Regions from separate parts of the Pseudomonas sp. Tav-5-1A genome, predicted to be linked through region 3. Evidence: riboswitches for the same ligand, from Rfam matches in the RefSeq annotation. Region 3 holds a riboswitch; each other region holds the start of a gene.
What was found. A riboswitch is a leader RNA that binds a small molecule or an ion and turns the genes downstream of it on or off. The one in region 3 is predicted to bind cobalamin.
Positions count from the first base shown of each region.

Region 1 (9,637 bases), 720 kb from region 3:
CTTCTTCTATATCCAGCAGCAGTTCTTCCAGGGCCTGGCGGTAGTCGCCCGGTTCGCCCCACAGGCCGCGTTGCTGGGCCTCCAGCAGGCGCTCGGTGATGTCGCGCAGGGCATGGGGGTTGTGCTGCTGCATGAAACCTCGGGTGTCGGCGTCCAGCACGTAGGCATCGGCGAGCAAGGCGTACTGGTGGTCGTCGATCAAATGGGTGGTGGCGTCGAAGGCGAACAGGTTGTCCACCGTCGCGGCCAGCTCGAACGCTCCTTTATAACCGTGGCGCTTGGCGCCGTCGATCCATTTGGGGTTCACCGCACGGGCGCGCACCACGCGGTTGAGTTCTTCCTTCAAGGTGCGAATGCGCGGCAGGTCGGGCTGGCTGTGGTCGCCGTGGTAGCTGGCGGCCGCCTTGCCGGCCAGGGTTTCGGCAGCCGCGAGCATGCCACCCTGGAACTGGTAGTAGTCGTTGGAATCGAGCAGGTCGTGCTCGCGGTTGTCCTGGTTCTGCACCACGGCCTGCACCTGGCCCAGGCGCTGGGCGAACTGCGCCCGCGCCGGCGTGCCGTCGTCGGTGCCGCCGTAGGCGTAGCCGCCCCAGTTCAGGTAAGCCTCGGCCAGGTCTTCGCGGGTCTGCCACAGGCGGCCGTCGATGGCGCCCTGCACACCGGCGCCGTAGCTGCCGGGCTTGGCGCCGAAAATGCGCCAGCCGGCTTCGCGGCGCGCCTGTTCGGCGGCGATGCCCTGGGCCAGCAGGGCCTGCTGCTCGCTGCGCACCTTGGCCGCCAGCGGGTTGAGGTCGTCCGGTTCGTCCAGCGCGGCCACCGCCTGCACGGCGGCGTCGAACAGGCGCAGCAGGTTGGCGAAAGCGTCGCGGAAGAAGCCCGACACCCGCAGGGTCACGTCCACCCGCGGGCGGTCGAGCAGGCTCAGCGGCAGAATCTCGAAGTCGTCGACGCGCTGGCTGCCAGTGGCCCACACCGGGCGCACGCCCATCAGCGCCATGGCCTGGGCGATGTCGTCACCGCCGGTGCGCATGGTGGCGGTGCCCCACACCGACAGGCCCAGCTGGCGCAGGTGGTCGCCGTGGTCTTGCAGGTGGCGTTCGAGGATCAGGTTGGCCGAGGCGAAACCGATGCGCCAGGCGGTGGTGGTGGGCAGGTTGCGCACGTCCACCGAGAAGAAGTTGCGCCCGGTGGGCAGCACGTCCAGGCGGCCCCGGCTGGGCGCGCCGCTGGCGCCAGCAGGCACGAAGCGCCCGCCCAGGGCCGCCAGCAGGCCGCCGATCTCGGCCGGGCCGCACGCGTCCAGGCGTGGCGCCACGGTGTCGCGCAGGCTGTCGAGAATCAGGTCGACGTCAGCCCAACCAGTGGCGGCAGGCGTGTGCAGCGCCTGTTCGATCAGTTGCGCGGCATACAGCTCCAGGCGTTCGCGGGTGTCACCGGCGGTGCGCCAGCTGTCCGCGCTGACCGCCTGCAGGCAGGCCGGGCGGGCGCCGTCCCAGCTGTCGCCAAGGTTGCAGTCCAGCGGGTCGAAGCCCAGCTGCAGCGCCCGCCCGAGGGTGCGGATCAGACTGGCGTGGGCGCCGCGGCCATCGCCACGCGGGATGCGCAACAGCGACGCCAGGGTGTCGATGCGCAGGCGCCCGGTGGGCGACTCGCCGAAAATGTGCAGGCCGTCGCGGATCTGCGATTCCTTCAGGTCGCACAGGTAGGTGTCCAGGCGCGGCAGCCACAGCGCAGCGTCGGCGTCGCTGTCCCAGCCGGCATCCAGTTGCAGCTCGCGGTCGATCTGCGCGTCGCGCACCAGCGCCAGGATCTCGCGTTGCAGCTCGCGGGCGCGGCGCGGGTCCAGCAGCTGGGCGTCGTAGTATTCGTCGGCCAGGCGCTCCAGGTCGCGCAGCGGGCCATAGGTTTCGGCACGGGTCAGCGGTGGCATCAGGTGGTCGATGATCACCGCCTGGGTGCGGCGCTTGGCCTGGGCGCCCTCGCCCGGGTCATTGACGATGAACGGGTAGACGTTGGGCATCGGCCCCAGCAGCGCGTCCGGCCAGCAGTGCTCGGATAGGCCCACGCCCTTGCCCGGCAGCCACTCCAGGTTGCCGTGCTTGCCCACGTGCACCACGGCGTCGGCGCCATAGGCGTGGCGCAGCCAGAAATAGAACGCCAGGTAGCCGTGGGGCGGCACCAGGTCGGGGTCGTGGTACACGGCGCTGGGGTCCAGCTGGTAGCCACGAGCCGGCTGGATGCCGACGAAGGTCAGGCCAAGGCGAAGGCCGGCGACCATCATGCGGCCGCTGCGGCACATGGGGTCGGCGCTTGGCTCGCCCCAACGCTCGCGCACCGCCTGCTGGTTGGCCAGCGGCAGGCGCGCGAACGCCGCCAGGTAGTCGTCCATGGCCATGCTCTGGGCGCAGGGGCGCAGGTCGAGGCTGTCGAGGTCGTTGCTGACGCCACCCAGCAACTGCTGGATCAGCGCCGTGCCGCTGGCGGGCAGGCCCTGCACTGGGTAGCCCTCGACGTGCAGGGCACGCAGGATGTTCAGCGCCGCCGCCGGGGTGTCCAGGCCCACGCCGTTGCCGATGCGGCCGTCGCGGGTCGGGTAGTTGGCCAGAATCAGCGCGATGCGCTTCTGGTCGTTGGGCAGGCGCGCCAGCTCGGCCCAGCGCCGCGCCAGTTCGGCGACAAAATCCATGCGCTCGGGGTGCGCGCGGTAGCAGACCACGTCGGACTGGCTGCGCTCGCTGCGCCAGGCCAGGTCCTTGAAGCTGATGGGGCGGCTGATGATGCGCCCGTCCAGCTCCGGCAGGGCGATGTGCATGGCCAGGTCGCGCGGGCCCAGGCCCTGCTCGCTGGCTTCCCAGCCGGGCTGGTTGTCCTGGGCGCAGATGGCCTGGATCACCGGGATGTCGCGGCGGAACGGCCGCAGGTGCGGCGCTTCCGGGCTGGACTGGGCAAAGCCGGTGGTGTTGAGAATCACCGCCGCGCCGACTTCGTCCATCCAGGCCTGCACCTGGCTCAGGCAGCCGGCCTCCTTGAGGCTGGCCACGGCCATGGGCAGCGGGTTCAGGCCGGCCGCCAGCAGGCGCTGACAGAACACGTCGACGAAACCGGTGTTGGCCGCCTGCAGGTGCGAGCGGTAGAAAATCAGCGGCACCACGGCCTGGCCGGGTTGCCAGTCGGCCTGCCAATGGGCCAGGCCGGCATCGTGGTGGGCCGGGTGATAGATGGCGGTGCGCGGCAGCGCCTGGGGCTCTGCCCAGGCGTAGTCGCGACCGAGAAACTGGCTGGCCAGGCAGTTGAACAACGACAACGCGTTGCCCATGCCGCCCTGGCGCAGGAAGTGCCACAGGCGTTCGCCCGCCTCGCGGCCCACGGTGCCCAGGTCACTGAGCTCGGGGTCGGGGCGGTCGTCGCCGGGCACCAGAATCAGCTGCACGCCGCGTTCCGCCAGCGCCACCAGCTGCTCGACGCCGTAGCGCCAGTAGCCGATGCCGCCGTGCAGGGAAATCAGGATGACCTTGGCGTGGCGCAACACCTCGTCCACGTACAGGTCCACGGAGGCGTGGTTCTGTACCTGCATGGGGTTGGCCAGGCGCAGGCTGGGGAAATCGTCCGGCAGTTGCCGGGCGGCCTCGGCCAGCAGCGCCAGGTGCGAGTCACCGCTGCAGAGAATCACCAGCTCGGCCGGTGTCTGGCCCAGGTCGGCGATGCTGTCGTCCGGCACGAAACCGCCGGGCTGGGTTCTCAGCAGGTGCATGGCTTAACCGTTCAGGGCAGCGCGCAGCTGGCTTTCCAGCAGGGCCGCGTCCAGCTCCTGGCCGATCAGCACCAGGCGCGTGCTACGCGCTTCTTCGGCGCGCCAGGCGCGGTCGAAGTGCTTGTCGAAGCGGGTGCCCACGCCCTGGATCAGCAGGCGCATCGGCTTGCCCGGAATGGCCGCGAAGCCCTTGACCCGCAGGATGCCGTGCTTGACCACCAGGGTGGTCAGGGCGTCGAGCAGCTGGGCTTCCGGCGCTTCGGGCAGCTCGATGGAGATGGAGTCGAAGGCATCGTGGTCGTGGTCGTCGTGATCATCGTCGTCGTGGTGATGATCATGGTGGGTCAAGCGGCCGTCGATGTGTTCTTCCGACTCGGCGCCCAGGCCCAGCAGCACGTCCAGCGGCAGGCGGCCGCTGCTGGCTTCGATGACCTTGACCGCCGGCGGCAGTTCCTCGGCCACTTCGCGGCGCACGGCGGCCAGGGCCTCGGGCTCGATCAGGTCGGCCTTGTTGAGGATCACCAGGTCGGCGCTGGCCAGTTGGTCGGCGAACAGCTCGTGCAGCGGCGATTCGTGGTCCAGGTTGGGGTCCAGCTTGCGCTGGGCGTCGACCTGGTCCGGGAAGGCGGCGAAGGTGCCGGCGGCCACGGCCGGGCTGTCGACCACGGTGATCACCGCGTCGACGGTGCAGGCGCTGCGGATTTCCGGCCACTGGAAGGCTTGCACCAGCGGTTTTGGCAGGGCCAGGCCGCTGGTCTCGATGAGGATGTGGTCGAGGTCGCCACGGCGGGCCACCAGTTCGCGCATCACCGGGAAGAATTCTTCCTGCACGGTGCAGCACAGGCAGCCATTGGCCAGTTCGTAGACGCGGCCGGTGGCCTCTTCCTCGGTGCAGCCGATGGTGCACTGCTTGAGGATTTCGCCGTCGATGCCCAGCTCGCCGAACTCGTTGACGATGACCGCGATGCGGCGGCCCTGGGCGTTGTCCAGCATGTGGCGCAGCAAGGTAGTCTTGCCCGAGCCCAGGAAGCCGGTGACGATGGTGACGGGAAGCTTGGCCAGTGTTTTCATCGGATGCCCTTGGCAATATGGCGGGCAAACGGGACGAGAACCGCGGGTGCCGGGCACGCGGGGGCATTCGCCACCGGATCACCCCGCCCGGTTGTAGTGGAAGTCTGTCGAGGCAGGTCTCCTGGCTTGCGGCGTGGGCTCGAAAGCCGACCCTGGCGCCTTCCCGCGTGGAACGCAGTGGCATTGCCGGGGTGCGCACCGCTTACAGTTGCGGGGGCAGCTGCGGCTTGGACCGCATTCCCATCTTGGCTCCGCGTGGCGGAGAACCTCGAAGTTGCAAGGCTACGCAGTGTGGGGGGGAAGGTCAACATCGCCCCGTAGCCGCTACCTGCGGCAGCGGCTACGGGTATAGTGGTGGCTTGCAATGTGCGGACGCCTCCCATGCCTGACCTCTACGCCGGCTTCGGCTGCCAGCGCGGCTGCCCCGCCAGCGTGCTGGCCGACCTGCTCGACACCACCCTCGCCCACCACGGCCTGAGCCGCGGCGACGTGACGGGCGTGGCGAGCATTGACCTGAAGGCCGACGAGGCCGGGCTGCTGGAACTGGCGCAGGCGCTGGACGTGCCATTGACGCTTTTCAGCGCCGCGCAGCTCGCGCCTTTCGAGCCCCGGCTGACCCACCGCTCCGCCGTCGCCTTCAGCCACACCGGCTGCCACGGCGTGGCCGAAAGCGCCGCGCTGGCACTGGCCGGGGCCGGCAGCCAGCTGCGCGTCAGCCGGCAAAAAAACGCCAAAGCCACCCTGGCGTTGGCACAAGCGGGCCCGATTCCCGGATAATCACCGCCTCGCACTTGAATTTCGCTCAAGCAGCATTCGTTTTCTTCAGGATTTGCACATGACCGTCTACTTCATCGGCGCCGGCCCCGGCGACCCGGAACTGATCACCGTCAAGGGCCAGCGGCTGATCCGCCAGTGTCCGGTGATCATCTACGCCGGCTCCCTGGTGCCCGCCGCCGTGCTCGAAGGCCACCAGGCCGAACAGGTGGTCAACAGCGCCGAGCTGCACCTGGAGCAGATCATCGACCTGCTGGCCGCCGCCCATGCCCGCGGCCAGGACGTGGCGCGGGTGCATTCGGGCGACCCGAGCCTGTACGGCGCCATCGGCGAGCAGATCCGCTGCCTGCGCGCACGCGGCATTCCCTTCGAGATCATCCCTGGCGTCACCGCCACTGCCGCCTGCGCAGCCCTGCTGGGCGCCGAGCTGACGCTGCCGGGGGTGTCGCAGACAGTGATCCTGACCCGTTATGCCGACAAGTCGCCGATGCCTGAAGGCGAAGCCCTGCACGACCTGGCGCGGCACGGCGCGACCATGGCCATTCACCTGGGCGTGCAGCATTTGTCGAAAATCGTGCTGGAACTGCTGCCCCACTATGGTGCCGACTGCCCCATCGCCGTGATCCACAAGGCCAGCTGGCCGGACCAGGATTGGGTGACCGGTAGCCTGGCGGACATTGAAGCCAAGGTAGCGGCGAAGGGTTTCCGCCGCACGGCGCTGATCCTGGTCGGGCGGGTGCTGGACACGGACTGTTTCGGCGAGTCGGCGCTCTACCGCGCCGGCCACGCGCACCTTTACAGACAACCCCTGTAGCAGCGGCCGCAGGCCGCGTCCCCCCAGGTGCACCGCGTTGACCCGGACGCGGCCTGTGGCCGCTGCTACGGGAATCACCAGGAGTTTTTATGCGCCGGATTGCCTGTTTGATTTATCCCGAGGTGATGAGCCTGGACGTCACCGGGCCGATGCAGGTGTTCGCCTCGGCCAACGAGGAGCTGGCGCGCCTGGGCCGGGCGCCCGCCTACACCCTGCTGATGCTGGGGGAACAGGCCGGCCCGGTGGCGACCTCGGCAGGTTTCAGCCTGTATGCCGAGCAGCGCTACCACGACACCGACCCCGCCAGCCTCGACACCCTGCTGGTGCCCGGCGGGCGCGGCGAGGCGGCGCAATTCGCCAACCAGCCGCTGCTGGACTGGCTCAGCCGCGCCGCCGCGCAGGTGCAACGCCTGGGCTCGGTGTGCTCCGGCGCGCTGATCCTGGCCCACGCCGGCCTGCTGGATGGCCACCGCGCCACCACCCATTGGGCCGACGTGGAAGCGCTCAAGGCCTTCCCGGCCATCGATGTACAGGGCGAACGCCTGCACACTTACAGCCGCGCCAGCCGCCAGCGCTTTACCTCGGCGGGGGTCACGGCCGGCATCGACCTGGCGCTGGCCCTGGTGGAAGACGACCTCGGCCGGCCCATCGCCCTGGCCGTGGCCCGGCGCCTGGTGATGTTCCTCAAGCGCCCCGGCGACCAGGCGCAGTTCAGCCCGCACCTGGCGCCCCAGGCCTGCCGCGCGCCGCGCCTGGGCGCGCTGCTGGAGTGGATACCCGGGCAGCTGGGCGGCGACCTGTCGCTGGAAGCCCTGGCGGCACGGGCGTACATGGCCCCGCGCACCCTGTACCGGGTGTTCATGGCCGAACTGGGGGTCACCCCGGCGCGCTACGTCGAGCAGGTGCGGCTGGAATCAGCCCGCGCCCTGCTGCAAGGCGGCCAGGCCTCGGTGCAGAGCGTGGCGCGGCTGTGCGGCTTCGGCCACCCCGAGAGCATGCGCCGCAGCTTTCACAAGGCCCTGGGCGTCAGCCCGCAGGATTACGCCGAGCGCTTCGGCGTGCAGGCATAAAAAAACGGCGCTCACGGGGCGCCGTTTTTCGGGTGCGCAGCGTACGCCTTAGTAGTAGGCGTTTTCTTTCTGCGAGTGGTCGGTCACGTCGCGTACGCCCTTGAGTTCCGGGATGCGCTCGAGCAGGGTGCGCTCGATGCCTTCCTTCAGGGTCACATCGGCCTGGCCGCAGCCCTGGCAGCCGCCACCGAACTGCAGCACGGCGATGCCGTCCTCGACCACTTCGATCAGCGTCACCTGGCCGCCGTGGCTGGCCAGGCCGGGGTTGATCTCGGTCTGCAGGTAGTAGTTGATGCGCTCGTTGATCGGGCTGTCTTCATTGACCATCGGCACCTTGGCGTTCGGCGCCTTGATGGTCAGCTGGCCACCCATGCGGTCGGTGGCGTAGTCCACCACGGCATCTTCCAGGAACGGCACGCTGACCGCGTCCAGCCAGGCCGTGAAGTTCTTCAGGCCGATGGCGGTGTCTTCCGGCTTCTCTTCGCCCGGCTTGCAGTAGGCAATGCAAGTCTCGGCGTAGGTGGTGCCCGGCTGGGTGATGAAAATGCGAATGCCGATACCCGGGGTGTTCTGCTTTTCCAGCAGATCGGCCAGGTAATCGTGTGCCGCGTCGGTAATCGTTATGGCGCTCATGTAAGTTCCTCACAGACTTGCCGGCAGTTTACGCCAAACCGGGCGCGGCACAAAGTCCCAGTATTTTTGTCAGGTTATGGATGGGCGCTCCACCGGCGCCAGGCGCGCCTCCGCCCAGCCCTTCATGCGGCGGTACAGGCGGGTCTCGATCCACACGTAACTGGCCCACGAAGCCAGGGCGATGACCGGCACGCAAACGGCGAAAACCAGGTACGGGTTGATGTTCAGGCGCTCGCTGGCGAACCAGCCGGTGTACAGCACCATCACGTGAATCAGGTACACCGAGTAGCTGCAGTCGCCCAGGGTCTTGAGCACGCGATTGCCCTTGAACCACGGCTCCATGGCCACGCAGGCCAGCACGATCAAGGCACTGGGCACACCCCAGTTCAACAGCCGGTCGCTGGCCGGCAGGTTGTAGATGGCCACCAGCGAGGCGCCGATCACCAGCAGCGGCACCCACAGCGCCTGGGCGATCCAGCCACGACGGTAGGCCCAGCCGATGGCGATGCCGAGCAGGAATTCATAGATGATGTTGTTGGCGTAGAAGCGGCTCAGCACCCCATAGTGGCCGACCATTTCGCACACCGCGAACAGCGCCAGGCCTACGACTAAAGGACGATGCCGCTTGGGCACCACGAACACCAGCGAGAACATCAGGTAGAAGAACATTTCGTAGTTTAGGGTCCAGCCGACGTTCAGGGTGGGGTACAGGCCGTAGCCGCCGGGGTTCTCCGATGGGATGAACAGCAGCGACAGAATGAAATGCGGCAGGTCCACCACCTGGTGCGGCATCTGCTGGCCGACGGCGACGATCATCAGTCCCATCAGCAGGGTGTAGAACCAGTACGCGGGCACGATACGGATGGCGCGGTTGAGGAGGAAACGCCCGGCGGGCATGTCCTTGTCCTGGGTGGAGAGGTAGATCACCAGGCCGCTGATGACGAAGAAAATGTCCACGCCGACGGCGCCGCGATCAACGAAGAATTGGCCGATGGGGCCGCTGGCATGGAAGTCGAAGAAGATCTGCATGAAGTGATGGCAGACAACCGTCCAGGCTGCCAGTGCCCGGAGGGCTTGAAGCGAAATCAGCATTGTTTACCGCCTTTTTTGGAACCTGACCGTGCGCACTTTCGGTGCACTCTCAAAGGGTCGGACTTCAAAAAGGGGGCAAAGGTCATCCGGATTGACGGGCGGTGGTGCGGCCACGGGGATATGGGGGAATCCGTAGCAGCTGCCGAAGGCTGCGTCGCCCTTGGACGCAGCCTGCGGCAGCTGCTACGGAATTGCGATATTCCCCGGTAGCTTGTAGTTACAGGTTCTCGTAGCGGTTCATGTCCAGCACCCCCGCCTCCACCGGCTCGGTCTCCTGGATGTAGCGCGTCAGGTCATGGAAGAAATCCCAGAACTGCGGGTTGGTGCGGCGCACGCCCCAGCGCTCGACGATCTTGTCGAAGCTGGCCTGGTCCCTGGACTGCTGCATGGCATCGACGAACGCCGGCACCTGGTCGGCCGGCACGTTGAACA
Region 1 is NZ_CM146901.1:4,405,336-4,414,972, forward strand. Features, by position in the region: gene cobN (cobaltochelatase subunit CobN) at 1-3,751, opposite strand, end outside; gene cobW (cobalamin biosynthesis protein CobW) at 3,755-4,822, opposite strand; cobalamin riboswitch at 4,917-5,108, opposite strand; gene AC0J42_RS20030 (cobalamin biosynthesis protein) at 5,204-5,599, shown strand; gene cobM (precorrin-4 C(11)-methyltransferase) at 5,658-6,410, shown strand; gene AC0J42_RS20040 (GlxA family transcriptional regulator) at 6,500-7,480, shown strand; gene nfuA (Fe-S biogenesis protein NfuA) at 7,529-8,113, opposite strand; gene AC0J42_RS20050 (acyltransferase family protein) at 8,183-9,205, opposite strand; gene AC0J42_RS20055 (fatty acid cis/trans isomerase) at 9,423-9,637, opposite strand, start outside.
Region 1: linked by a shared signal. The riboswitch ahead of cobW (cobalamin biosynthesis protein CobW) and the one ahead of cobO (cob(I)yrinic acid a,c-diamide adenosyltransferase) in region 3 are both predicted to bind cobalamin.

Region 2 (9,637 bases), 340 kb from region 3:
AAAGGCTTCTACACCAGCTGGCAGTCGGCCAGCCAGCAGGTCGCCATCGTCGTGGCTGCCGCGCTGGGCTACGGCCTGAACCAGTGGATGAGCGGTGACGACATCGCCGCCTGGGGCTGGCGCATTCCGTTCGCCGTGGGCTGCATGATCGTGCCGTTCATCTTCCTGCTGCGTCGCAAGCTGGAAGAGACCGAAGAGTTCAGCGCCCGCCGTCACCGCCCGGCCATGCGCGAGGTGTACAACACCCTGGTGGCCAACTGGACCATCGTGGTGGCCGGCATGCTGATGGTGGCCATGACCACCACCGCCTTCTACCTGATCACCGTGTACGCGCCCACCTTCGGCAAGAGCGTGCTCAACCTGAGCACCGCCGACGCGCTGATGGTGACCCTGCTGGTGGGTGTGTCGAACTTCATCTGGCTGCCTATCGGCGGCGCGCTGTCTGACCGTATCGGCCGCAAGCCGATGCTGATCGCCATGACCGTGCTGGCCATCGCCACCTCGTACCCGGCGCTGTCGTTCCTGGCCCAGGCACCGAGCTTCGCGCACATGCTGGAAACCCTGCTGTGGCTGTCGTTCATGTACGGCATGTACAACGGCGCGATGATCCCGGCGCTGACCGAAATCATGCCGGTGGAAGTGCGCGTGGCCGGTTTCTCCCTGGCCTACAGCCTGGCCACCGCGGTGTTCGGCGGCTTTACCCCGGCCATCTCCACCGCGCTGATCCACAGCAGCGGCGACAAGGCCGCGCCTGGCTACTGGATGAGCTTCGCCGCCCTGTGCGCCCTGTGCGCCACCCTGTACCTGTACCGCCGCGGCAGCGCCCAGCTGCGCGCCGCCGTGTGAGGGGCGTGGCCATGAAGAAATTGCTCAACAGCCTGGCCGCCCTGACCCTGGGGCTGGCCGCCGCGGGCCTGGCCCAGGCCCAGGACCTGACCGTGATGACCTCCGGCGGCTTCACTGCCGCCTACAAGATCCTCGGCCCGCAGTTTGCCGCAGCCCATGGCGACCAGCTGAACACCGTGCTGGGCCCGTCCATGGGCAAGGCCGCCGAGGCGATCCCCAACCGCCTGGCACGCGGTGAGCAGGCCGACGTGGTGATCATGGTTGGCTACGCCCTGGACGACCTGATCAAGCAAGGCAAGGTGCTGCCCGCCTCGCGGGTGGAACTGGCCGACTCACGCATTGGCCTGGTGGTGAAAGCCGGCGAGCCGAAGCCGGACATCAGCAGCGTCGCTGCCTTCAAGCAGGCGTTGCTGCAGGCCAGGTCCGTGGGTTATTCCGACAGCGCCAGCGGCGTCTACGTACAGGACCAGCTGTTCAAGCGCCTGGGCATCGAAGCCCAGCTCAAGCCCAAGGCGAAGATGATCGAGCGCATTCCGGTGGCCGGTGAAGTGGCCAAGGGCGAGCCGCAGCTGGGCCTGCAACAGGTCAGCGAGCTGTTGCCCATCGCCGGCGTGACCTACGTGGGCAAGATCCCCGAGCCGCTGCAGTCGGTGACACGCTTCGCCGCCGGCATCCCGGTAGGCTCCGCGCACCCGGCCGAGGCCAAGGCCCTGCTCGACTACATGGCTTCGGCCCAGGCGCAGTCGGTGGTCACCGGCACCGGCCTGGACTCAGTGCCTCACTGATCTTCCAGGGGTTTCTTGAACTCCCTGATCAACTGCTCCAGTTCCAGCGCCGCCGGGGTCAACAGCCGGCCCCGGCGGCGGATCAACCCCACGCTGCGCAGCACCTCGGGCTCCACCAGCGGGATGCTGGTCATCCACTGGTGCTCGCCCAACGGCAAGGCCATGGACGGCACCGCCGCAATCCCCAAGCCCGCCTCAACCAGCCCGAGCATGGTCGTCACATGGCGGGTCTCGCAGATGCTCGGCCGCGCCGGGCGGATGTGCAGCAACGCCTGGTCCAGCACGAAGCGGTTGCCGGAGGTCTTGTCCACCGAGATGTAGTCGTGCTGGAAATACTCTTCCCAGCTCAGCTGCTTGCGCCCGGCCAGGGGGTGGTCGCGGCGGCAGGCGGCCACGTAGTGCTCCTGCACCAGCAGTTCGAATTCCAGCTCCGGCGGCAGGTTGCCGGTAAAGCTCAGGCCCAGGTCGGCCTCGCCGCTGAGCACGGCCTGCTGCACGTCGTTGGCGCTGGCATCGAGCACCTTCACGCGAATGCGCGGGTAGAGCTTGTGGTAGCGGGCCACCACCTTGGGCATGAAGTAATAGGCGGCCGACGGCACGCAGGCCACGGTGACGTTGCCCAGGCGCGTGGAGGCCACTTCGCTGATGCCCAGCAGGGCGATGTCCAGGTCATTGAGCAGGCGTTCGGCGCTGGGGGCGAAGGCACGGCCGACCATGGTCAGGTTGACGCGGCGGGTGGTGCGGTCGAACAGCCGCACGTTGAGCGCGCTTTCCAGCTTTTCGATGCGCCGGCTCAACGCCGGCTGGGAGATGCTGATGGCCTCGGCGGCCTTGCGAAAACTGCCCTTCTCCACCACTGCGCGAAAGGCCTGCAGGTCGTTCAGGTCGAAATTGATGCTCATCCCGGTCACTCATGCCGAATTTTATTTATCCGATCAGCTTAATGCATGAATGGCCATGATTGATGCTGGACCATAGTCGAAAGACCGTTCGTCGCCGCCCAAGCACCAACGCGGTGGCCGGGCAATCCATTGTAGGGAGCGAGGCGTCACCCTCTCGCTTCCCGAACAATAACGACGGAGATTTCCCATGGACGCATTCAAAGCAGGCACGCTTGTGCTGGCCCTGACCGGCGCGCTGGCAAGCCAAGCATTCGCCGCTGCCACCAGCGCCTTTGTCGCCGATGCCACGGCAGGCGGCATCACCGAAGTCGAGGCCGGCAAGTTGGCGCTGCAGAAGAGCAGCTCGGCGGACGTGAAGAGCTTCGCCCAGATGATGATCAAGGACCACGGCGCGGCCAACCAGAAGCTGGCGGCGCTGGCGCACAAGCTGGACCTGGTGGTGCCCGACGACGCCACGTTGATGGACCAGGCGAAGAAGAAAATCCTCGAAATGCGCGACGAGTCCTTCGACAAGGCCTACGCCGCCAATCAGGTGAAGGCCCACGAAGACACCATCGAGCTGTTCCAGAAAGAGGTCGAATCCTCCGACAAGGCCGAGCTCAAGGACTTCGCCAAACAGACCCTGCCCAAGCTGCAGGAGCACCTGAAAATGGCCAAGGAACTGCAAGCCAAGCATCAGTGATCCTGGCGCGCACGGCCGTGGATTTCCCACGGCCCTGCGCCAGCGTTTACCATGGGCGCTTTATGCCCTGCCAAAAGTCTTTCATGAACGCCGACGCCCTCGCTTTATTGCAGCAACACCTCAGCACCGCCCTGCAACACCCGCCTGCCGAAACCCGCCGCCTGTTCCACGGCCGCGGCCGCTGCTGGCCGGGCCTGGAGCAAATCACCGTGGACTGGCTGCAAGGGGTGCTGCTGGTGTCGCTGTTCCGCGAACCGGCCGCCGACGAGCTGGCCGCGCTGAAGCCGCTGCTGCTGGCACTGGCCCAGGCCACCCCACAGGTGCACAGCCTGATCCTGCAGCACCGCTACCTGCCCGACAGCGCCGCCGAATGGCTGCTGGGCGAGCCGGTGGAGCAATGGTTCATCGACGAGGACGGCCTGCGCTACCAGCTGGACTTGGGCCGCAAGCAGAACATCGGGCTGTTCCTGGACATGCGCTACGGCCGCCAATGGGTGCGCGAGCAGGCCGCGGGCAAGCGCGTGCTGAACCTGTTCGCCTACACCTGCGGCTTCTCGCTGACGGCCATCGCCGGCGGCGCCGAGCACGTGGTGAACCTGGACATGGCCCGCGCCGCCCTGAGCCGCGGCCGTGACAACCACCGCCTGAACGGCCACGACCTGGACCGCGTGAGTTTCCTGGGCCACGAGCTGTTCAAGTCGTGGGGCAAGGTCAAGCGTGGCGGCCCCTATGACCTGGTGATCATCGACCCGCCGTCGTTCCAGCGCGGCAGCTTCGTGCTCACCCAGGACTACCGCAAGGTGCTGCGCAAGCTGCCCGAGCTGCTGACCGAACAGGGCGTGGTGCTGGCCTGCGTCAATGACCCGGCCATCGGCTCCGACTTCCTGATCCAGAGCATGGCCGAGGAAGCGCCGCAGCTGACCTTCCAGCACCGCCTGGAAAACCCGCCGGAATTCCCCGACGCCGAGGCCGAAGGCGGCCTCAAGGCGCTGGTATTTACCAGCGCATGAACCCCGCATGACTGCGTAGCCGCTGCCGCAGGCTGCGCTGGCCCTTGCCCACGCTGAAAATATCCAGCGTACGCCAGGGCCAGCGCAGCCTGGCGGCAGCGGCTACAGCGTTTGCCCCTGGGAAGGTGAACGGCAGGTTGCTCTCTTGGGCAATGCCACTTACCCTCTGCGGGCTTTTTCATGCGTGCAGCAGGAAGCCGGTGCAACTCCGGCGCGGTCGCGCCACTGTGTTCGGGCCTCCCGAAAGCCAGACCTTGCTGCACGCCATTTCTTTCGCCCAACGGACGCGCCATCCCGGGAGCCGCTGCATGCTGTTACGCCGCCTTGCCTTTGCCTGCCTGTGTTTATCCGCCGCCTCAGCCGTAGCCGCCGCGCCGGCCAGCCACTACCCACTGACCGTGCAGAACTGCGGCCACAGCGTGCGCATCGACGCCCCACCACAACGGGCGGTCAGCCTGGGCCAGGCCAGCACTGAATTGCTGCTGTCCCTGGGCCTGGGCCCGCGCATGGTCGGCACCGGCGTGTGGTTCGGGCCGCTGCCGCCGTCGCTGGCGGCCGCCGGCGCCAAGGTGCCGCGCCTGGCCGACAACGCCCCCAGCTTCGAGGCCGTGGCCAAGACCGCGCCGGACATCGTCGTGGCGCAGTACACCTACCACATCGGCCCCCAGGGCGAGGTGGCGACGCCCGAGCAGTTGCTGAAGCTGGGTATCCCCTCCTACGTGTCGCCCAGCGACTGCGACGGCAAGGGCGTGACCGCCACCTCCAACGCCGATGGCAGCCGCAGCCAGCTGTATTCCCTGGCCCTGGTGGACAAGGAAATCAGCGAACTGGCGACCATCTTCGACGTGCCCGCTGCCGGCCAGGCCCTCAGCGCACGCCTGCATGAGCGCGTGGCGGCCGCCGTGAAACTGGCCAGCGCCACCGCGCACCCACCGCTGTCGGTGCTGTACTGGTTCTCCAGCACGCGCCTGGAAGGCGACCCGTGGGTGGCCGGCAAGCACGGTGCGCCGGGCTATATCTCCCAGGTGCTGGGCCTGCGCAACGTCATCGACAGCGATGAGGAATGGCCCGGCGTGAGCTGGGAGAGCATTGCCGCCCGCGATCCCGACGTGATCGTGCTGGCGCGCATGCAGCGCCGCCTCTACCCCGCCGACGACGTCGAGAAGAAGCTGGCCTTCCTGCGCAACGACCCGGTGACCCGCGAACTCAAGGCGGTGCGCAACGGCCGCCTGATCGTGGTCGACGCCAACACCCTGAACCCGTCCATGGGCGTGGTCGACGCCATCGAACAGATCGCCAAGGGCCTGGCCGACACGGGCAAGGCGCCTTGATGCCAGTGGAGCGCAGCCGCCTGGGCCGCTGGGCCCTGGCCCTGCTGGCGCTGTTCAGCCTGGGCCTGTCGATTGCCCTGGCGGTGTCCCTGGGCGAGCTGGACATTCCCATAGTCGTGACCCTCAAGGCGCTGCTCAACGGCCTGGGGCTGGGTGCCTATGACGTGCCGCGGATCCAGCAGGGCATCATCTGGGAATACCGCCTGAGCCGCGCGCTGGTGGCCGCCTGCTGCGGCGCTGGCCTGTCGCTGTGCGGCGCGGTGTTGCAGGCGCTGCTGCGCAACGCCCTGGCCGATCCGTACGTGCTGGGCATCAGCGCCGGCGCCTCCACCGGCGCGGTGCTGGTGATGCTGCTGGGCCTGGGCGGCGGCTTGATTGGCATATCCCTGGGGGCCTTCCTCGGCGCCGCGCTGGCGTTCGGCCTGGTGGTGCTGCTGGCCACCGGCATCCGCGGCGGCCCGGCCCAGGTGATACTGGCCGGCGTGGCCGGCGCGCAGCTGTTCAACGCCCTGACCGCCTGGATCGTCTCCACCTCGGCCAACGCCGAACAGGCGCGCAGCGTGATGTTCTGGCTGCTGGGCAGCCTGGGCGGCGTGCGCTGGGCGGACGTCGGCTTGGCCGCTGCGGTGGTGGGCGCCGGCCTGGTGGTGTGCTTGTACTGCGCGCGCACCCTGGATGCCTTCGTGTTTGGCGACGACGCCGCCGCCAGCCTCGGCGTGCCGGTGGCGGGCCTGCGCTGGTTGCTGTTCGGAGTGACGGCGCTGATCACCGCCACCCTGGTGAGCATCGTCGGCGCCGTGGGTTTCGTCGGCCTGGTGGTGCCGCACATCGCCCGCCTGCTGGTAGGCCCGCGGCACGTGCGGCTGCTGCTGGCCTGCGTGCTGATCGGCGCCAACTTCATGGTGCTGGCCGACATCGCCTCACGGTTGATCGTGCCCGGCCAGGTGCTGCCCATTGGCGTGGTCACCGCCCTGGTCGGCGCGCCGGTGTTCGCCGCCCTGCTCTACCGCAACCGGGCGGCGCCATGAGCCTGCGCGCCGACAACGTCGGCTGGAGCGTCGACGGCCAGGTGATCATCGACGGCATCAGCCTGGACCTGCCCGCCCAGGGCACCCTGGGCCTGATTGGCCCCAACGGCTCCGGCAAATCGACCCTGCTGCGCCTGCTGGCCGGCCTGCGCACGCCCAGCCAGGGCAGCGTCAGCCTCGACGGCCGCCCACTGGCGCAATGGCCGCGCAAGGCCGTGGCCCGGCGCGTGGCGCTGGTGGAACAGCACGCCGGCACCGAGGTGGACATTCGCGTGCAGGACATCGTGCGCCTGGGCCGTACCCCGCACCGCGGCGCGTTGTCGGCCTGGACCCAGGAGGACCAGGCCATCGTCGAGCAGGCCCTGGCGCGCACCGGCCTGGGCGCGCTGCGGCTGCGCAGCTGGCACAGCCTGTCGGGGGGCGAACGCCAGCGCACGCAGATCGCCCGCGCCCTGGCCCAGGGCCCCAGCGAACTGCTGCTGGACGAGCCCACCAATCACCTGGATATCCAACACCAGCTGCAGCTGCTACAACTGATTCAGGGCCTGCCGGTGACCTGCGTGATGGCCCTGCATGACCTGAACCTGGCCGCGATGTTCTGCGACCGCCTGGTGCTGCTGCAACAGGGCCGGGTGGTGGCCAGCGGCAGCCCGGAACAGGTCCTCACCGCCGGGCGGGTCGCCCAAGTCTACGGCGTGCGCTGCGTGGTCAGCCCCTCCGCCCACCATGGCCGGCCGCACATTCAATACCTGCCCTGAGGCATGGCCCATGAAAACCGTCCTGGTCATCGGCATCGGTGCCGGCAACCCTGACCACCTGACCTTGCAGGCGCTGAAGGCGCTGAACCGCGTCGACGTGTTCCTGCTGTTCGACAAGGGCCCGGCCAAGCACGGGCTCAACGACCTGCGCCGCGACCTGTGCACGCGCCTGGCCACCGAGCGGCCCTGGCGCATGGTGGAAGCCGACCACCCGCCGCGCGGGCCTGACGGCGACAGCTATGCGGGTGCGGTGCAGCAGCTCAACGACGACAAGCAGCGGCTGATCGAACGGCTAATCGCCGATGAAGTCGCCGATGGCCAGTGCGCGGGCATCCTGGTGTGGGGCGACCCGGCCCTGTACGACAGCACCCTGCGGATTTTGCAGGCGATCCTGGCCGCCGGCCGTGAGGTGTTCGAGTACCAGGTGATACCCGGCATCACCGCCGTGCAGGCGCTGGCCGCAGCCCATCGGGTGCCGCTGAACGAGATAGGTGGCTCGGTGCGCATCAGCCCGGGGCGGCAGCTGGGGGATGCATTGGGTGCCGGCGACAGCCAGGTGGTGATGCTGGACGCCCATCAGGCGTTCAATCGCTTGCGTGGCCAGGGGTTGTATATCTGGTGGGGCGCCTACGTGGGCAGCGCCGATGAGATCCTGATTGCCGGGCCACTGGACCAGGTGGCCGACCAGATCGAGCACGTGCGCGACCAGGCACGGCTGCGCCACGGCTGGATCATGGACACCTACCTGCTGAAACCCACCCCGTAGCAGCTGCCGCAGGCGGCGTCCGGGGCTGTGCGGTATTCCAGGAAGACCGTGGCGCTGGGGGACGCGGCCTGCGGCCGCTGCTACGAGGGCGGTACAGGCGAGGCGGTATTGCGGCCGGGAAATGAAAAAGGCCGCTTGCGCGGCCTTTTTCAGGTGGGCATCACGGCTTAGTAGCGCGTGATATCCGCCTTGGTTTCCAGCGCCTTGCGGTAGGCCGCGAAGTCCTGCTGGCCAGCACGCGAGGCCAGGAAGCGGCGGTATTGCGCTTTCTCGGCATCGCTGGCGGCAGCAGCTTCGTTGACACCGTTCAGGCGGACCAGCACGTAGCTGCCATCGGACAGGCTGACGCTGTCGTAGACCGGCTTGTCCTTGCCCACGGGCTTGGTCATGCGGAATACGTCCTGCAGCACGGTCGGATCGATACCTTCCTGGCTACGCGACACGGCTTCCTGGGTTTTCCAGGCCTGGCCTTCCTGCGTCGCCGCCAACGGGATCTTGCCGTCGCGCAGGCCGGCCACCAGGGCATCGACCTTGGCCTTGACCTGCTCGCTGGCCCTGACCTGCGCCAGGTGCTTGCGGATCGCGTCAGACACGGCTTCCAGCGGCAGTTGCGCCGGCTTGCGGTGTTCACGCACGTGCACCACCACGGTGGTCTCCGGGTCCAGCTCGATGGCCGAGCTGTTGGCGCCTTCGTCCATCACTTCCGGGCTGAACGCGGCTTGCACCACGGCACGGTTGGCGGTCACGCCTTCGCTGCCACCTTCGCGGCCAAACGGCGCCGAGGTCTGGACCTTCAGGCCCAGGTCAGCGGCTGGCTGCACCAGGTCGGAGGCTTCGTACGAGGAGTCTTCCAGTTTCTTGGCAGCGTCCACGTACATCTGCTCGACCTGGGCGGTCTTGGCGTCACGGGTCAGCTTGTCTTTCAGGCTGGCGAAGGTAGGCGCCTGAGGAGCCTCCACACCCAACAGCTTGATCAGGTGCCAGCCGAACTGGCTGCGCACCGGCGCCGATACCTGGTCCTTGTTCAACGCGTACAGCGCCGTCTCGAAGGCCGGGTCGTAGACGCCCTTGCCGGCGTAGCCCAGGTCACCGCCATTGTTGGCCGAACCCGGGTCCTGGGAAAATTCCTTGGCGAGCTTGGCGAAGTCTTCACCCTTGGCCAGGCGCGCCTGGATCTCTTCGATCTTGGCCTTGGCCTGGGCGTCGGTGGTCTTGGCGTTGACCTCGATCAGGATGTGCGCGGCACGACGCTGCTCGGTGAGCGCGGCGGTCTGGGCCTTGTAGGCGGCCTGCAGGTCTTCGTCCTTGACGGTGACCTTGTCGAAGAACGACGACTTCTTCAGCTCGATGTAGTCAATCACCACCTGGTCGGGGCTCATGAACTCCTTGGCGTGCTCGTCGTAGTGTTTCTTCACTTCATCGTCGGTGACCTTGATGGCCGACGGGTCAGCCTTGAAGGTCAGCGAAGCGAAATCGCGCGTCTGCTTTTCCAGGCGGGCGAAGGCCTGCACCTGGGCGTCGGTGACAAA
Region 2 is NZ_CM146901.1:4,787,257-4,796,893, forward strand. Features, by position in the region: gene tcuC (MFS transporter) at 1-846, shown strand, start outside; gene AC0J42_RS21915 (substrate-binding domain-containing protein) at 858-1,631, shown strand; gene AC0J42_RS21920 (LysR family transcriptional regulator) at 1,625-2,533, opposite strand; gene AC0J42_RS21925 (DUF4142 domain-containing protein) at 2,721-3,215, shown strand; gene AC0J42_RS21930 (class I SAM-dependent methyltransferase) at 3,299-4,225, shown strand; adenosylcobalamin (AdoCbl) riboswitch at 4,408-4,490, shown strand; gene AC0J42_RS21935 (ABC transporter substrate-binding protein) at 4,534-5,556, shown strand; gene AC0J42_RS21940 (FecCD family ABC transporter permease) at 5,556-6,584, shown strand; gene AC0J42_RS21945 (ABC transporter ATP-binding protein) at 6,581-7,342, shown strand; gene cobF (precorrin-6A synthase (deacetylating)) at 7,353-8,108, shown strand; gene AC0J42_RS21955 (SurA N-terminal domain-containing protein) at 8,276-9,637, opposite strand, start outside.
Region 2: linked by a shared signal. The riboswitch ahead of AC0J42_RS21935 (ABC transporter substrate-binding protein) and the one ahead of cobO (cob(I)yrinic acid a,c-diamide adenosyltransferase) in region 3 are both predicted to bind cobalamin.

Region 3 (9,637 bases):
AGGAAACCCTGGGTTGGTAGACCCGCAGCTGCTGGCCCGCGCCGGCGCTGCCCTGCGTGATGCCCGGCGCATCCTGGTGATTACCGGCGCCGGCCTCTCCGCCGACTCCGGGTTGCCCACCTACCGTGGCCTGGGTGGCCTGTACAACGGCACCACCAGCGAAGGCCTGCCCATCGAAAAAGCCTTGTCGGGGCCCATGCTCGAACGCGACCCGGCGCTGTGCTGGAAATACCTGGCGCAGCTGGGCGAGGCCTGCCTGGGCGCGCAACCCAATGCGGCGCACCATGCCATTGCCCAGCTGCAGAAAGCCAAGCCGGAGTGCTGGGTGCTGACGCAAAACATTGACGGTTATCACCGTCAGGCAGGAAGTCCCGACGAACGGTTAATTGAAATTCACGGGGAATTGGCGCCACTGTTCTGTCGCGCCTGTGGCGCTGTACGCGATGATTTGCGGGAAATCCTTGGTCAGCCACTGCCGCCGCGCTGCAACGTCTGTAATGGCGTTATGCGGCCTTCCGTGGTGCTTTTCGAGGAAATGCTGCCTGAGCGGGCGATTGAGGCGCTGTATCGGCAAATGGCGATCGGTTTCGAGGTGGTGCTGGTGATCGGCACCACGGCAAGCTTCCCCTACATCAACGCGCCCATCGCTGAAACCCGCGCCGCTGGCGGGTTTGCCATTGAGATCAACCCATTGCGAAGCGGGCTTTCTGCCAGCATGGACGTGTTTTTTGAGAGTAGGGCGTTAGAAGTCATGCCGAAACTGCTGAGTCACATTTTTTTCGATTGAATTTGCAAATGGATTTGATAGCGGGCATAGTCGCGTCTTCTTAACTATTACAGACACGGTCGTGCCCATGCTAAAGCGCTTCGCACCCCTCGTGCCCCTCGCACTCGTGACCCTGCTTTTCGGCTGCGCGGCTCATACGCCGGTATCGCAGCAACAGGCTCTCAACCCGGTGACTCCACAGTCCCAGGCCCAGGCGAAAGCTGTAACCCTGAATTTCCAAGAAGAAGAGCTGGATACCGAAAAGGAACTGGCTGACTTCTCCGAGAACAGCAAGCCCTACCAGATGCCCATGCTGGCTGACAGCATCCTGGAACGCGGCAAATCGCTGATCGGCACCCGCTATCGCACCGGTGGTTCCACTGAATCGGGCTTCGATTGCAGCGGCTTCATCGGTTACCTGTTCCGCGAGGAGGCCGGCATGACCCTGCCGCGTTCCACGCGTGACATGATCAACGTCAAGGCCCCCCTGGTAGCCCGCAACAACCTCAAGCCCGGTGACCTGCTGTTCTTCAGCACCCGTGGCCGTGGTCGCGTGAGCCACGCCGGCATCTACCTGGGCGATGACCAGTTCATCCACTCCAGCAGCCACCGTAGCGGCGGCGTGCGCATCGACAGCCTCGATGACGCCTACTGGAGCAAGACCTTTATCGAAGCCAAGCGTGCCTTGGCCATGGCACCGACCACGACTATCGCACGCAAGTAAGCAGTCTGGGCGGTACTCGCAGCGGCGGCGCACTGAAAAGTGTGCCGCCGTTGCGCGTTTTCGGGAATACAAGCTAGTCTTCAACGGCAGTTGAATCAGGATGGTTCTGTTTATGTCGCTAACGGCCCGTTTCGCGCTATTACTCTTCGCAGGCCTGCTCACCGCCTGCGCTGGCCACAAGCCGCCACCTGCGCCTGCGCCGGTGTATCAACCTTTTGTTTCAGCCCCCCAGCAGCCCCTGTCCCCCCAGGCCGATGACGTCCTGATGCGCGCCATCGGGCTGGTCGGCACCCCATACCGCTGGGGCGGCAACACACCGGATTCGGGTTTTGACTGCAGCGGCCTGATCGCCTACGTCTATCGCGACGCGGCCGGCATCAGCCTGCCGCGCTCCACGCGGGAAATGATCAGCATGCGCGCCCCCGATGTCAGCAAGGATGCCTTGCAGTCCGGTGACCTGATCTTCTTCGCCACCAGCGGCGGTTCGCAGGTCAGCCATGCCGGGATCTACGTGGGCGAGGGCCGCTTCGTGCATGCCCCGGCCACGGGTGGCACGGTGAAGCTGGACTACCTCAACAAGCCGTATTGGCAGCACGCCTACCTGAACGCCAAGCGCGTGCTGCAACCAGCAAGCCTGGCGCACAACCCTTGATGCGCCTGTGGGAGCTGGCTTGCCAGCGAGCTGTTCGGGTTTCCCCCAAAGCTCGCTGGCAAGCCAGCTCCCACAGGTTGTTTACTTCTCAGCTGTAATCCGCCAGATCTTGTTCCCCACGTCATCCGCCACCAGCACCCCGCCCTTGTGGTCCTCGGTCACGCCAACCGGCCGGCCCATGGCCTGTTCCTTGTCGTTGAGGAACCCGGTCAGCACGTCGATCGGCTGGCCGCTGGGCTTGCCGTCCACGAACGGCACGAAAATCACCTTGTAGCCGCTGTGTGGCTTGCGGTTCCACGAACCGTGCTGGCTTACGTAGGCGCCATGGTTGAACGGCGCCGCCAGCCCGCCGCTGTTGCTGGCAAAGGTGAAGCCGATGGAAGCGGTGTGCGGGCCCACGGCGTAGTCCGGGGCGATGGCCTTGGCCACCAGTGCCGGGTTCTGCGGGCTGACGCGGTTGTCGATGTGCTGGCCGTAGTAGCTGAACGGCCAGCCATAGAAGCCGCCGTCCTTCACCGAGGTGATGTAGTCAGGCACCAGGTCGCTGCCGATCTCGTCGCGTTCGTTGACTGAGGTCCACAGCTGCCCGGTCTGCGGCTCGAAGCCCATGCCGTTGGGGTTGCGCAGGCCGGAGGCGTAGATGCGGTGCTCGCCGCTGGCGCGGTCCACCTCCCAGATCGCCGCGCGGCCTGCTTCCTTGTCCAGGCCGTTCTCGCCGACGTTGCTGTTGGAGCCCACGGTGACGTACAGCTTGTTGCCCGAGGGGCTGGCGATGACGTTCTTGGTCCAGTGGTGGTTGAGCGGCCCGCCCGGCAGGTCCGTCACCTTGGTGCCTTGGCCGCTGATGGCGGTGGCGCCGGTGTCGTAATGGAAGCGCAGCAGGGCATCGGTGTCGGCCACGTACAGGTCGCTGCCCACCAGGGTCATGCCGAACGGCGAGTTGAGGTTGGCGATGAACACCGTACGGGTGTCGGCCACGCCGTCGCCGTCGGTGTCGCGCAGCAGAGTGATGCGGTTGGCGCTGGGCACCCCCGCGCCGGCCTTGCCCATGACCTTCTTCATCACCCAGCCCTTGATGCCCTTGGCGTCCTCGGGCTTGGGCGGCGCGTTGGTCTCGGCCACCAGCACGTCGCCGTTGGGCAGCACGTACAGCCAGCGCGGGTGGTCCAGGCCCTCGGCGAAGGCAGCCACCTGGGTGCCCTTGGCCGGCTGGGGTTTCTCGCCGTCGGGCCAGCCGATGGCGTCGGCGATGTTCACCGTGGGGATCAGCGTCTTGTTCGGCGCCGGCAGCTGCGGGTGCGGGCCGGTGCCGTCGGCCACCTTCAGGGTCGAGGACTCGCCGCAGGCCAGCAGCGTGCTGGAGGCGAGGATGATCAGGGCCAGGCGGGTCTTGTGCATTGTAATTGCTCGCTGAGGCGGAGGTATGTGCTGTAGAGGGGTGGGGTAGGGCAGTGGTTCCAATAAAACCCTGTGACGCGGCCTTTGGCCGCTGCTACGGGGAGTTCCCTAGCAGCGGCCGAAGGCCGCGTCCACAGGCGCTGCGGTGCAATAGCCAGGCCGCGTCAGGGCCGGACGCCGCCTGGCGGCAGCTGCTACAGGGGAGGTATGGCGAGCTTTAATTGACCTCCCACCCCCAACCCTCTAACCTTCCCGGCGTGTTTCAGGTGCCCTGCAGCCCCACGGCTGGCAGGGTGAAACAGGGAAGCCGGTGAGCCGCCGCAGGCGTGCGAGCCCGGCGCTGCCCCCGCAACGGTAAATGAGTCAAGGTCGCGCATGGCGCCACTGGGCCGAATTGGCTCGGGAAGGCGCGTGGCCCCGGGTGTGCATGCCCCCGCTCATGAGTCCGGAGACCGGCCTGGAACCCTTCTTGGCAAGCCGCTGGCTTGCCGGTCCCCTTTTGTTCTGTCGCGCGGGTGAGAGCGGCATTGACGAGTCTGCGCTGCGCCCGTCCGGGCGGCGGCTTTTCGTCGATGTCGCCTGTGTGCAGGTGTAGCGGAGAGCTGCGATGAGTGAATCCCAGGAACGTGAACAACGCCATCTGGCGCGCATGTTGCGCAAGAAGGCGATCATTGACGAGCGCATTGCCAATGCGCCCAACGAATGCGGGCTGCTGCTGGTCCTGAGCGGCAACGGCAAGGGCAAGAGCAGCTCGGCCTTCGGCATGCTCGCGCGCGCCATGGGCCACGGCATGCAGTGCGGCGTGGTGCAGTTCATCAAGGGCCGCAACGCCACCGGCGAAGAGTTGTTCTTCCGCCGCTTCCCCGAGCAGGTGCGCTACCACGTGATGGGCGAGGGCTTTACCTGGGAAACCCAGGACCGCCAGCGCGACATCGCCGCCGCCCAGGCCGCCTGGGAAGTGTCCCGTGGCCTGTTGCAGGATGAGAGCATCGGCCTGGTGATTCTCGATGAACTGAACATCGCCCTCAAGCATGGCTACCTGGACCTCGACCAGGTGCTGGCCGACCTGCAGGCGCGTCCCGCCATGCAGCACGTGGTGGTCACTGGCCGTGGCGCCAAGGACGAGATGGTCGAACTGGCCGACACCGTCACCGAGATGGGCATGCTCAAGCACGCCTTCCAGGCCGGCATTCGTGCCCAGAAGGGCATCGAGCTATGACCCAGCCGCGTCATTGCCCGGCGGTGCTGATCGCAGCACCCGCTTCTGGCCAGGGCAAGACCACCGTCACCGCTGCCCTGGCGCGCCTGCACCGCAACCAGGGGCGCAAGGTGCGGGTGTTCAAGTGCGGGCCGGATTTCCTCGACCCCATGATCCTGGAACGGGCCAGTGGCGCGCCGGTGTACCAGCTCGACCTGTGGATGGTGGGCGCCGAGGAAAGCCGGCGCCTGCTGTGGGAAGCGGCGGCCGAGGCCGACCTGATCCTGATCGAGGGCGTGATGGGCCTGTTCGACGGCACCCCCAGCAGCGCCGACCTGGCGCGGCACTTCGGCGTGCCGGTGCTGGGCGTGATCGACGGCACCGCCATGGCCCAGACCTTCGGCGCCCTGGCCCTGGGCCTGGCGCGCTACCAGCCGGACCTGCCGTTCGCCGGCGTGCTGGCCAACCGCGTCGGCACCCTGCGCCACGCGCAACTGCTTGAAGGCAGCCTCACTGAAGGCCTGCGCTGGTACGGCGCGTTGTCTCGCGAGACCGGCATCGAACTGCCCAGCCGCCATTTGGGCCTGGTGCAGGCCAGCGAGCTGAACGACCTGGACCTGCGCCTGGACGCGGCCGCCAATGCCCTGGCGGCAAGCTGCGAAGTCGCGCTGCCACCGCCGGTGACCTTTGCTGCGCCCACCCCGGTGCCGTGCGAACCGCTGCTGGCCGGCGTGCGCATTGCCGTCGCCCGTGACGAGGCCTTCGCCTTCACCTACGGCGCCAGCCTCGACCTGCTGCGCGCCATGGGCGCCGAGCTGAGCTTCTTCTCGCCGGTGCATGACCAACAGTTGCCGCCCTGCGACAGCCTGTACCTGCCCGGTGGCTACCCGGAGCTGCACCACCACACCCTGGCCGCCAACGCGCCGATGCTGGCGGCGATTCGCGGCCACCACGCCCAGGGCAAGCCGCTGCTGGCCGAATGTGGCGGCATGCTGTTCCTGCTGGACGCCCTGACCGACGTTGACGGCCAGCGCGCCGAGCTGCTGGGCCTGCTAGCTGGCGAAGCGGTGATGCAAAAGCGCCTGGCGGCCCTGGCCCTGCAAGCCGTGGAGCTGCCCGAAGGCACCCTGCGCGGCCACACCTACCACCATTCGCTGACCAGCACCGCGCTTGAGCCCATTGCCCGTGGCCTCAGCCCCAACGGTGGCCGCGGCGCCGAGGCGGTGTACCGTGATGGCCGGCTGACGGCATCGTACGTGCACTTCTATTTCCCTTCCAACCCGGCGGCCGTTGCCGCCCTGTTCTGCCCCAAAGGGGCCTCGCACATTTGATGACTGACAACGCCTACACCCCCGCCGAGCGCGCGGCCATCTACCGAGCCATCGGTGAGCGCCGCGACATGCGCCACTTCGCCGGCGGCGACGTCGCCCCGGAACTGCTGGCGCGCCTGCTGCACGCCGCGCACCAGGCGCCCAGCGTCGGCCTGATGCAGCCCTGGCGCTTCATCCGCATCAGCGACCGCGCCCTGCGCGAGCGTATCCAGGCGGTGGTGGAGGACGAGCGGGTGCGCACCGCCGAGGCCCTGGGCGAGCGCTCGGACGAGTTCATGAAGCTCAAAGTGGAAGGCATCAACGACTGCGCCGAGGTGCTGGTGGCGGCGCTGATGGACGACCGCGAGCGCTACATCTTCGGCCGCCGTACCTTGCCGGAGATGGACCTGGCGTCGCTGTCCTGCGCTATCCAGAACCTGTGGCTGGCGGCGCGTGCCGAAGGCCTGGGCATGGGCTGGGTCTCGCTGTTCGACCCCCAGGCCCTGGCCGACCTGCTGGGGCTGCCCGCCGGCGCCAAGCCCATGGCCGTGCTGTGCCTGGGCCCGGTGACCGAATTCTACCCATCGCCCATGCTGGTGATGGAAGGCTGGGCCGAGGCCAAGCCGTTGAGCGAGATGCTGTATGAGAACCACTGGGGGGTTAAGCCATGAGCATCGCCCTGGTCACCGTTGCCGGCGTGGCGCTGGATGCCCTGCTTGGCGAGCCGAAGAGCCGTCACCCGCTGGTAGCCTTCGGGCGCCTGGCCGACCGCCTGGAGCGCCGCTTCAACGGCGGCGGCCGTGGCTGGCGCAGCCACGGCGTGACGGCCTGGTTCCTGGCCGTCATCCCCTTGACCCTGCTGGCCACGCTGCTGTCCTGGCTGCCATACGTGGGCACCCTGGTGGAAATCCTGGCGCTGTACTGCGCCCTGGGCCTGCGCAGCCTCGGTGAGCACGTGGCGCCCGTGGCCCAGGCCCTGCGCAGCGATGACCTGGACACCGCCCGCACTCGCGTGGGCTACCTGGTCAGCCGCCAGACCAGCGAGCTGGACGCCAACGCCGTGGCGCGCGCCGCCACCGAGTCGGTGCTGGAGAACGGCAGCGACGCGGTGTTCGCCGCGCTGTTCTGGTTTGCCGTGGCCGGCGCGCCGGGCGTGGTGCTGTACCGCCTGAGCAATACCCTGGACGCCATGTGGGGCTACCGCAACGAGCGCTTCGAACGTTTCGGCTGGGCGGCAGCGCGCATCGACGACGTCCTCAACTATATTCCTGCACGGCTGGTGGCCCTGACCTACGCGGTGCTGGGCAAGACCCGCCTGGCCCTGCGCTGCTGGCGCCAGCAGGCGCCGAAGTGGGACAGCCCCAACGCCGGCCCGGTCATGGCAGCCGGTGCTGGCGCCCTGGGCGTCGAGCTGGGTGGCCCGGCGGTCTATCATGGCGAGCTGCATGAGCGCGCGACCCTGGGCGAAGGCCCGGCGGCCGACGCCGACGCCATCGACCGCGGCTGGCAACTGGTGCAGCGCGGTGTGTGGCTGTGGCTGCTGATCCTGTGTGTGGGAGGGCAATTCTATGCTTGAGCACGGTGGACGACTGCGCAAGGCGGCGCAGCAATACGGCATCGCCGAGGCCGACTGGCTCGACCTGTCCAGCGGCCTGGCGCCCTGGCCCTGGCCGATCCCCGCGATTCCCGAACGCGCCTGGGCGCGCCTGCCGGAAACCGACGACGGCCTGGAAGCGGCGGCCTGCGCCTACTACGGCGTCAATCAGGTGCTGCCGGTGCCCGGCTCCCAGTGCGCCATCCAGTTGCTGCCGCGCCTGCGCCGGGGCGGCAAGATCGGCGTGCTGTCGCCGTGCTACGCCGAGCACGCCGAGGCCTGGCGCCGCGCCGGGCACCTGGTGCGCGAGGTCAGCGAGAGCGAGGTGGACTTCTTCCTCGACAGCCTCGACGTGCTGGTGGTGGTCAACCCCAACAACCCCACCGGCCGCGTGCTGCCTGCCGGCCGCCTGCTGGACTGGCACGCGCGGCTGGCCCAGCGCGGCGGCTGGCTGGTGGTGGACGAAGCCTTCATGGACAACACCCCGGCGGTCAGCCTGGCGCCCCACGTGGAACGCCCGGGCCTGATCGTGCTGCGCTCGTTCGGCAAGTTCTTCGGCCTGGCCGGGGTGCGCCTGGGCTTTGTGCTGGGGCAGAAAAAGTTTCTCCAGCTGCTGGCCGAGCAGGTCGGCCCCTGGGCCGTCAGCGGCCCCACGCGCATCCTCGGCCAGGCGTGCCTGGGCGACACTGCAGGGCACCAGCGCATGATCGAGCGCAGCGAACTGGCCAGCCTGCGCCTGGCCGGCCTGCTGGCGCAGTTCGGGCTGGCGCCCCATGGCGGCTGCGCGCTGTTCCAGTGGCTGGTCACCGACAAGGCCGCGGCGCTGCACGCGTTCCTGGCCCAGCGCGGCATTCTCGTGCGCCTGTTCGTCGCCACCAGCAGCGTGCGCTTCGGCCTGCCACCCGAGGAGCCGGACTGGCTGCGCCTGGAGCAGGCGCTGCACGCCTTCAACGAGGAACACCCGTGAGTACATTGATGGTGCAGGGCACCACCTCCGATGCCGGCAAGAGCACCCTGGTGACCGCGCTGTGCCGCTGGCTGACCCGCCAGGGCGTGGCGGTGGTGCCGTTCAAGCCGCAGAACATGGCGCTCAACAGCGCAGTGACCGCCGACGGCGGCGAGATCGGCCGCGCCCAGGCGGTGCAGGCCCAGGCCGCGTACCTGGCGCCGCACACCGACATGAATCCGGTGCTGCTCAAGCCCAACAGCGACACCGGCGCCCAGGTGATCATTCATGGCCGCGCGGTCACCACCATGAACGCCGTGGCCTACCACGACTACAAGGCCATCGCCATGCAGGCGGTGCTGGCCTCGCACCAGCGCCTGAGCCAGCAGTACCCGGTGGTGATGGTGGAAGGCGCCGGCTCGCCGGCCGAGATCAACCTGCGCGCCGGCGACATCGCCAACATGGGCTTTGCCGAGGCCGTGGACTGCCCGGTGCTGCTGATCGCCGACATCAACCGTGGCGGCGTGTTCGCGCACCTGGTGGGCACCCTGGAACTGCTGTCGCCCAGCGAGCAGGCGCGGGTGCAGGGCTTCATCATCAACCGTTTCCGGGGCGACATTGCCTTGCTGCAACCGGGCCTGGACTGGCTGGAGGCGCGCACCGGCAAGCCGGTAATCGGCGTGCTGCCCTATGTGCTGGACTTGCACCTGGAAGCCGAGGACGGCCTGGACCGGCGCCAGGCCGACAAGGCCGCCCAGGTGCTGAAGGTGATCGTGCCGGTGCTGCCGCGCATCAGCAACCACACCGACTTCGACCCGCTGCGCCTGCACCCCCAGGTGGACCTGCAGTTCATCGGCCCCGGCGACAGCATTCCGCCGGCCGACCTGATCATCCTGCCCGGCTCCAAGAGCGTGCGCAGCGACCTTGCCTACCTGCGCGCCCAGGGCTGGGAGGGCGCCATCGCCCGCCACCTGCGCTACGGCGGCAAGCTGCTGGGCATCTGCGGCGGCCTGCAGATGCTCGGCCAGCAGGTGCACGACCCGCTGGGC
Region 3 is NZ_CM146901.1:5,127,963-5,137,599, reverse strand. Features, by position in the region: gene hda (DnaA regulatory inactivator Hda) at 1-20, shown strand, start outside; gene AC0J42_RS23520 (NAD-dependent deacylase) at 14-787, shown strand; gene AC0J42_RS23515 (C40 family peptidase) at 855-1,490, shown strand; gene AC0J42_RS23510 (C40 family peptidase) at 1,603-2,142, shown strand; gene AC0J42_RS23505 (PQQ-dependent sugar dehydrogenase) at 2,224-3,540, opposite strand; cobalamin riboswitch at 3,788-4,015, shown strand; gene cobO (cob(I)yrinic acid a,c-diamide adenosyltransferase) at 4,148-4,759, shown strand; gene AC0J42_RS23495 (cobyrinate a,c-diamide synthase) at 4,756-6,069, shown strand; gene bluB (5,6-dimethylbenzimidazole synthase) at 6,069-6,719, shown strand; gene cbiB (adenosylcobinamide-phosphate synthase CbiB) at 6,716-7,624, shown strand; gene cobD (threonine-phosphate decarboxylase CobD) at 7,617-8,609, shown strand; gene AC0J42_RS23475 (cobyric acid synthase) at 8,618-9,637, shown strand, end outside.